DNA from 4 places in the Gottschalkia purinilytica genome. Region 1 is predicted to be linked to each of the others. Evidence: riboswitches for the same ligand, from Rfam matches in the RefSeq annotation. Region 1 holds a riboswitch; each other region holds the start of a gene.
The links. A riboswitch is a leader RNA that binds a small molecule or an ion and turns the genes downstream of it on or off. The one in region 1 is predicted to bind S-adenosylmethionine.

Region 1 (2,207 bases):
GAGACATAAATTTAATAAATAACATTAAAAAATCACTTATGAATTAGAATAAAATTCATAAGTGATTTTTCTTGATATTACTAGTAATTTCATTGATATAGACTAATTTTAATGAACATAATAGAGTTATTTTATATATTCAGTGACTAAATCAGTAAAAAGAATACCTTCTAAATGGTCTATTTCATGGCAAAAGCATTTTGCTAAATCTCCTTTACCTGTTAGTATAATCTCCTCACCATTTTCATTTAATGCTTGTACTGTTACTTTTGCTGGCCTTATTAATTTTCCCCATGTATTAGGAATACTCAAACATCCTTCTATAACTTTCTGTTTTCCTTCTTCTTTAATTATCTTTGGATTAACTAATTTTATAAGTCCTTGTCCCATGTCTATTACAACTAATCGTTTTAATACGCCTATTTGTGGGGCAGCTAATCCTCCACCATTTTCTGTATTGTACATAGTGTCTGCCATATCATTTAGTAGTTGTCTTACTTTATCATCTACTACTTCAACTTCTTTGCTTTTTTTCCTTAATATTTCGTCATCAAAAAGTCTAATTTGTCTAAATGCCATTTAAACGACACCTCTACTTTGCTGTGATCTTGATTTTTTTTCGCTTTCTTCAAAAAGAAAAACTTCTTCTATGGAACAGTGAAATATCTTAGAAATATCATAAGCCAACCATATAGAAGGTTCAAATTTTTCTGTTTCAATAGCGTTAATTGCTTGTCTTGATACTCCTATAAGTTCTCCCAATTGTTCTTGAGTTAATCCATAACGTTCACGAAGTTCCTTTAATCTATTTTTCATTAATACCACCTCTGTAATGTTAACCTTACATGTGAATATATCATCACTCTGTTTTGATGTCAAGTAGACATTACATATTGTTTTTATAAAAGTAGTACTAATTTTAATGAATATACTATAAGAACTTTAAAAGTAAAAATTTCAAAGATAGATATATGAAAGATCTAAGAATATATTGTATATATATTCAAAATAACTAAAAAGAAAACTATAATATTTACAGATTATAAACTTGAAATATGGGTATGAATTGTTAATATAGTAAGAAGATATCTAATATAATAATTGTTTAATTATACATGAAAAGTGAAAAATACTATTGACACTTAACAGACATATGTTATAATTTGATATAAATAAATAACAATAAAATACAAATCTCTTATCGAGAGTGGTGGAGGGACTGGCCCTGTGAAACCCAGCAACCTGTATCTATTTAGATACGTGGTGCTAAATCCTGCGATATTTGTCGGAAGATGAGGTGAAATACATTTGATAATAAAACTCTTTCATCTTGAAAGAGTTTTTTATTTTACTATTATTTATAAATTATCGATAAAGGCTAAAGATTAACTATTAAAAAAGGGGAGAAACAAATGCTTCAGGAATACTTAAAAGAAAACATTTTAATTACAGATGGAGCTATGGGAACATATTATTCTGAAATAACAGGAGATAAAGTATCCTTCTGCGAGTTTGCAAATATAAATAAGCCGCAAGTGATAAGAGACATTCATGTAGACTACATTAAATCAGGGGCTAAATTAATTAGAACTAATACCTTTTCTGCTAACACAATATCTTTAGGAGTAACTAGAGAAAAGGTGAAAGAAATAATAGAAAAAGGATATACAATAGCTAAGAAAGCTACAGAAGGAACAGATGTATTTATAGGTGCTAGTATAGGTCCTATTCATGAATCTAGATTTAAAAAAGAAGATGATATAGATATTTTAGACGAATATAAATTCATTATAGATACATTTATGGAGTTAGGAGAAAATATATTTGTTTTTGAAACTTTTGGTACGATAGATTATCTAAAAGAGATATCTGAATATATAAAAAGTAAAAATAGTGATGCTTTTATATTAACTCAATTTGCAGTTACACTAGATGGATTTACTAGAAAAGGTATTAGTATCAAAAGTATAATAGATGAATTAAAATTAATAAAAAGCATAGATGCTTATGGATTTAATTGTGGATCAGGACCTACTCACTTATATAGATTGTTAAAGAATATGGATATTTTTAGTGATACAATTTCGGCATTACCTAATGCTGGTTATCCAGAAATCATAAATGAAAGAATGGTTTATGTAAATAACCCTGAATATTTTGGAGATATTGTAGTAGATATTAGTAAACTAGGAGCTAAAATAATAGGT
Region 2 (2,207 bases), on a different contig from region 1:
TAAGGTGAATAAATCCATAGATGAAGAATTCACATATCAATCTATACCTGAAGAAATAAAAAAGAAAATGATAGGATTATCATGGCATGAAAATAATAATATAAGTTTAGATGATCTTAGTTATATAAAAGTCTTACATTGGGGATTTGATAACAAGATACATAAAGGAGAATTAGTAGTACACAATAAAGTTTCCAAGGAAATAGTAGATATTTTTAAAGAACTGTACTATGTAAAATATCCAATAGATAAGATAAAAATAATAGACGAATATGAAGCTAATGATAAATTGTCCATGGAAGATAATAATACTTCTGCATTTTGTTATAGAAATATAGCAAGTGGTAGTAACAATATTTCAAAACATGCCTATGGAGTAGCAATAGATATAAATCCAGTACAAAATCCCTATATAAACAAAGATAAGATACTTCCTATTAGTAGTAAAGATTATATAGATAGAAGTAATGTAAGAAAAGGAATGATAGTAAAAGATGATGCATTATACTTAGCTTTTAAGAAAAGAGGATGGATATGGGGAGGAGAGTGGAAATATATTAAGGATTATCAGCATTTTGAAAAGAATATAGATTATTAATAGTTTAAGGTTATTAATATCTCTTTAATACATATATAATAAAAATTTATAAATTGAAAAATCGTAAAGTTAATATATAAATATTTTAGATATAGATGTTTCCATTAAAGAGAATGAGTTATATTTAAATTGAGATATGATATTATTGATATCATTAGATATAGTATAGAGGATGAAACTATAGACAATATAAAAAAGATAACATAGAATTCCGATAGAAATTTAAAAAATTTAATATAATAAGTTGACATCAAAGTATATTAGTTGCTATAATTTATTTAAGTTTTTAACAATTTGACTATTTACAAAACAATTATATATCTCTTATCGAGAGTGGCTGAGGGACTGGACCTATGAAGCCCGGCAACCCAAGATATTTTTCTTGAAGGTGCTACATCCAGCAGGTATATCCTGGCAGATAAGAAAGAAGAACAATCTTCCTACTTTATCTGAGGAAGATTTTTTTATTACATAAAAATTAGGGGAGGTTTAAATATGGGAAGTAGTTTAAAATTTGAGACTATTCAAGTTCATGGGGGACAAAATGTTGACAGCGAGACAAAGTCTAGAGCTGTACCTATATATCAAACAGCAGCATATTTATTCGAAGATACACAGGAAGCAGCAGATTTATTTGCTTTGAAAAAAGCGGGGCTTATATATTCTAGAACTAGAAATCCAACTATAGAAACTTTTGGAAGAAGGGTAACTGAACTAGAAGGTGGAGTAGGATCATTAGTGACTTCTTCTGGGATGGCTGCAATTACTTATTCTATACTTAGTTTAGCTAAAGATGGTGACGAAATAGTTGCTGCATCTACACTTTATGGAGGTACTTACACACTTTTTACACATACTCTAAAGAACTTAGGAGTTAATGTTAAACTTGTAAATCCAGATAACTTTGAAGAAATAGAAAATAGTATTAATGATAAGACAAAAGCAGTATTTATAGAGACTATAGGAAATCCTGAAATAAATGTTGTAGATATAGAAAAAGTGGCTGAAATCGCACATAAAAATGATATACCATTAATAGTAGACAATACTTTTGCTACACCATACCTGTGTAAACCGATAGAATTTGGTGCAGATATAGTTGTTCATTCAGCTACAAAATTTATAGGTGGTCATGGTACAGCTATAGGAGGAATAGTAATAGATTCAGGAAAATTCAATTGGGATAATGGTAAATTTCCAGGTATGGTAGAACCAGATCCTAGATTTAAGGGAATATCATTCTATAATGAATTTGGTGAGTCAGCTTATATAACAAGATTAAGAAACACACTTTTAAGTGATATAGGAGCATGTTTATCTCCATTCAACGCCTTTTTATTATTACAAGGGTTAGAAACATTATCTCTTAGAATGGAGAAACATGTAGACAATGCTAAAAAAGTAGCTGAATATTTGGAAAATCACCCTAAAGTAGAATGGGTTAAATATCCAGGTCTTAAATCAAGTAAATATAACACTTTAGCTAAAAAATATCTTCCTAAAGGAGCAGGATCAATATTTACATTTGGAGTAAAAGGTGGATATGAATCAGGGAAGAAATTGATTGAGTCAGTTAAGATTTTTTCACATTTAGCAAATGTAGGTGATG
Region 3 (2,207 bases), on a different contig from region 1:
TTCACATTTTGTAATTGATATACAATTGATTATTTTATTAGATAATATTCATTGTAGATAGTGTCGTTGGTTATAATTAATGATTATATTTAGCTTGAAAAGTATCCAGGAACAATAAAACTCGTCAATTCATGACGAGCTTTATTTCAAACACAGTTGTATATTTTTTACAAACCTTGTTTTCTTAAAATTTCAGCTTTATCAGTTTTCTCCCAAGGTAAATCAATATCTGATCTTCCAAAATGGCCATAAGCAGCTACTTGTTTATAAAGAGGTCTTCTTAAGTCTAAGTCTCTTATAATAGCAGCAGGTCTTAAATCAAAATTATTTCTTACTAATTCTTCTATTTTACTTTCTTCAATTTTGTTAGTTCCAAAAGTATCTACCAATATAGATACTGGTTTTGCAACTCCAATTGCATATGCAAGTTGAACTTCACATTTATCTGCTAAACCTGCGGCAACTATGTTTTTTGCAACATATCTTGCAGCATATGCAGCTGATCTATCAACTTTTGTAGGATCTTTTCCTGAAAAAGCTCCTCCTCCGTGTCTTGCATACCCACCATAAGTATCTACTATTATCTTTCTACCAGTTAATCCTGCATCTCCTTGAGGACCACCTACTACAAATCTACCTGTTGGATTTATATAGTATTTAGTATTATCATCAAGTAAGTTTGCTGGTATAATTTTAGAAATAATGTGTTCTTTTAAATCTTTTTCTATAGTTTTTAAATCTACTTCAGGACAATGTTGAGTTGATATAACTATAGCATCTACTCTAACTGGTTTATTATCATGATACTCTACTGTAACTTGAGTTTTTCCGTCTGGTCTTAAATAGTCTAACGTACCATTTTTTCTAACTTCACTTAGCCTTCTAGCTAGTTTATGTGCAAGAGCTATTGGAAGTGGCATGAGTTCTGGTGTTTCGTTACATGCAAAACCGAACATTATACCTTGGTCTCCAGCTCCTATTGAATCTAAGTCATCTACCTTACCTTCTCTATGTTCTAAAGCTTCATCTACGCCCATAGCTATATCTGGTGATTGTTCATCTATAGAAGTAAGTACAGCACAAGTATCACAATCAAATCCATACTTTGCTCTAGTATACCCTATATCTTCTATTGTTTTTCTTACAACTTTAGGAATATCCACATAACATTTAGTTGTTATTTCTCCTGATACAAGTACTAATCCTGTTGTAACAGATGTTTCACAAGCCACTCTGGCATCTGGATCGTTTGTAAGTATAGCATCTAATATGGAATCTGAGATTTGATCACATATTTTATCTGGGTGCCCCTCTGTTACTGATTCTGAGGTAAATAGCCATTTTCTCATTTTAAATTATCACTCCCTATACTTGTCTTCTCGCTTGCTATTTAATATATTGAAAATATATCTTAAGCTTTATTGTAAATATTTACTAATTTCGTCTAAAGTTTTTATCATATTAACTTTTTAATGATAATATAATAAAAAACCCCTTCCAAAAGGAAGAGGTTATCATTCTTATTAGACAAAGACCTCATCTTCCAGAACTTCAATTCTGTAGGACTTAGCACCGACTTAGATTATCGGTTGCCGGGTTTCACAGGGCCTATTCCCTCCACCTCTCTTGATAAGGTAATCAAGTTTTTCATTCTATTTATACTGACATGATTCTACCATAAAAGCTTTTCAAAGTCAATGCTTTCCCGTATAAAATATTCCATATTATGTTATTTTGGTTATTTATTGTCTATTTAAGATTTAACTTAACATAGCGTCTGTATATTATAGTCAACGTATTAACCAAAACATATATTTCATATTATAAAACCTATTTTCTAAAAGAAGCACAAGTCTCGATTATGTAATTATTTCTAATGTATTAAATCAGTTTCCAACTTCTATACTAAAGTAATGATACTACTTTATAGCTTAATAGAAATACTACTATTCCTGATGCAACTATTCCAGATATTATAGCTATCATAGCATCTCTAAACTTTATTTTAAAAAGCGTGGCTACCACACATCCAGTCCAGGCACCTGTCGACGGAAGCGGAACAGCAACTAATATAAAAAGTCCAAATACACTATATTTTTTTATCTTTTCTTTATGTTTCATTCCTTTATTCTTAGCCCATGTAAGTATACGTCCTATTCCTATTACATTTTCAAAGTATTTAAAAATAGGTTCTAGAAGTATAAGTA
Region 4 (2,207 bases), on a different contig from region 1:
TATTTAACTCATTATAAGGCTTCTTAAATCTATTTAAAGCCATTTCATCTAATCCTTCAACAGGTTCCAATGCTCTTACTAGAACTGCTTCTGGTCTTCCTTCCTCTCTTGTAACTACATTAAAACAATTATACATTCCATATATAAGATATATATAAGCCACCCCAGGTTTACCATACATAACTTCTACTCTTGGTGTTCTTTTTCCTCCATAGGAATGTGCTGCTTTATCTATAGGCCCCATATATGCTTCTGTTTCAACTATTTTTCCTATTAGTTTCTTATTATCTACTTGATAAACCAATAGCTTTCCTAACAAATCTTTCGCTACCTCTATTGTATCTCTATTATAAAATTTTCTATCAAGTTTACTGTTCATTTTTCCTCCTTAAATTCTCGATATTTACTATATATTATAACTTAATAATCTAAAAAAATAATAAAATCTCTAGCTTTTCAAAATTAATATTAAATATTTGAAAAATTAGAGATTTATCATAGACATTATACTAAGTCTTAACTTTGTAAGCAAATAATTCTTAATCCAGTAAATATGGTGTTTCTTGATATACATAATAGTTCAACCAGTTTGAATATAATAGACTAGCATGACTTCTCCATCTTACAATAGGCTCTTTGTTAGGATCATCATTCGGAAAATAATTTTTTGGTATTTCCACGTTTTCTAGTCCTTTAGATGCATCTCTGTCATATTCTTTTTTTAGTGTAAAAGGATCATACTCTGAATGACCTGTTACAAATATTTGTTTACCATCATTAGTAGCAACTATATATACTCCTGATTCATCTGATTCTGACAGTATTTCTAACTCAGGTACATTTTCTATATCTTTTCTAAATACGTCTGTATGCCTTGAATGTGGAGCATAGTAAAAGTCATCAAAACCTCTCATAAGCTTATTTTTCTTATCGTTTACTTTATGAAGAAATACACCAAATATTTTTTTATCCACTGAATATTTATTAACTCCATAGTGATAATAAAGACCTGCTTGTGCTCCCCAACATATATGGAAAGTAGAAGTAACATTAGTCTTTGTGAACTCAAATATTCTCACTAATTCATCCCAATATTCTACTTCCTCAAATGGCATTTGTTCTACAGGAGCTCCTGTTATAATCATTCCATCAAATTTTTTATGTTTTATTTCATCAAAAGTTTTATAAAAACTTCCTAAGTGTTCTTTACTAGTATTCTTAGATTGATATGTTGCTGTATGCAGTAGTGTAATCTCTACCTGTAGTGAAGTATTTCCTAAAAGTCTAAGTAGCTGAGTTTCCGTTTCTATCTTAGTGGGCATAAGATTAAGAATTACAATTTTTTGTGGTCTAATATCTTGTGTTAACGCCCTTTTTTCTCCCATAACAAATATATTTTCATTAGTCAGTATTTTATAGGCTGGAAGTTCATTAGGTATTACTATTGGCATAGTTACTTCTCCTTTCTAAAATAAAAAAACTTCTTTCTGATGAAAGAAGTTTAATTTCTAATTCTCTCATCTTCTCGGTATCATATACCGCTGGATTTAGCACCATAGTATAAACTTGGTTGCCGGATTTCATAGGGCCAGTCCCTCCATCACTCTTGATGAGTACCATATTTATATGTCTATTGCAATTATTATATTAATAATATAAGCTTATGTCAAGATTTTTCTTAAAATTCTCAATCTTCAAACTATTTTTTTATATTATTTAATAATGCTAATATTGCTAATTCATATCCGTAAGTTCCAAAGCCACTTATTTGTCCAATACAAGCCGGTGCAGTAACTGATTTTCTTCTGAACTCTTCTCTCGCATGAACATTACTAATATGAACCTCTACAGTAGGAATATCTACAGATTTTAAAGCATCATATATTGCTATACTATAGTGTGTATAAGCACCAGGGTTAATTATAATACCATCATACTTCTCATAGGCATTATGTATAAAACCTACTATTTCACCCTCTATATTGCTTTGTAAAATATCTAACTTTATATTAAAATCATTCTCTTTACTTTTCAATATTGAACACATGCTTTCATAATTTTCTGTTCCATATATATTTTTTTCTCTTATACCAAGCATGTTTATATTAGGTCCATTTATTACTAGTATTTTCATTTTATTATTCATCTCCAAGAATATTATATTTAATTATGTCTATAAGCTTGTTAACAGCACAATCCATATCCTC

Region 2: linked by a shared signal. The riboswitch ahead of CLPU_RS00960 (O-acetylhomoserine aminocarboxypropyltransferase/cysteine synthase family protein) and the one ahead of CLPU_RS05010 (bifunctional homocysteine S-methyltransferase/methylenetetrahydrofolate reductase) in region 1 are both predicted to bind S-adenosylmethionine.
Region 3: linked by a shared signal. The riboswitch ahead of metK (methionine adenosyltransferase) and the one ahead of CLPU_RS05010 (bifunctional homocysteine S-methyltransferase/methylenetetrahydrofolate reductase) in region 1 are both predicted to bind S-adenosylmethionine.
Region 4: linked by a shared signal. The riboswitch ahead of metA (homoserine O-acetyltransferase MetA) and the one ahead of CLPU_RS05010 (bifunctional homocysteine S-methyltransferase/methylenetetrahydrofolate reductase) in region 1 are both predicted to bind S-adenosylmethionine.

The regions. Positions count from the first base shown of each region.
Region 1 covers NZ_LGSS01000004.1:27,162-29,368, reverse strand. The annotation lists gene def (peptide deformylase) at 127-579, opposite strand; gene CLPU_RS05015 (helix-turn-helix transcriptional regulator) at 580-816, opposite strand; SAM riboswitch class I at 1,196-1,299, shown strand; gene CLPU_RS05010 (bifunctional homocysteine S-methyltransferase/methylenetetrahydrofolate reductase) at 1,413-2,207, shown strand, end outside.
Region 2 covers NZ_LGSS01000001.1:199,366-201,572, reverse strand. The annotation lists gene CLPU_RS00965 (M15 family metallopeptidase) at 1-598, shown strand, start outside; SAM riboswitch class I at 920-1,023, shown strand; gene CLPU_RS00960 (O-acetylhomoserine aminocarboxypropyltransferase/cysteine synthase family protein) at 1,094-2,207, shown strand, end outside.
Region 3 covers NZ_LGSS01000002.1:155,599-157,805, forward strand. The annotation lists gene metK (methionine adenosyltransferase) at 168-1,349, opposite strand; SAM riboswitch class I at 1,534-1,636, opposite strand; gene CLPU_RS02520 (COG2426 family protein) at 1,906-2,207, opposite strand, start outside.
Region 4 covers NZ_LGSS01000001.1:142,392-144,598, forward strand. The annotation lists gene CLPU_RS00725 (DNA-3-methyladenine glycosylase) at 1-379, opposite strand, end outside; gene metA (homoserine O-acetyltransferase MetA) at 540-1,451, opposite strand; SAM riboswitch class I at 1,515-1,616, opposite strand; gene aroQ (type II 3-dehydroquinate dehydratase) at 1,700-2,134, opposite strand; gene CLPU_RS00740 (shikimate kinase) at 2,139-2,207, opposite strand, start outside.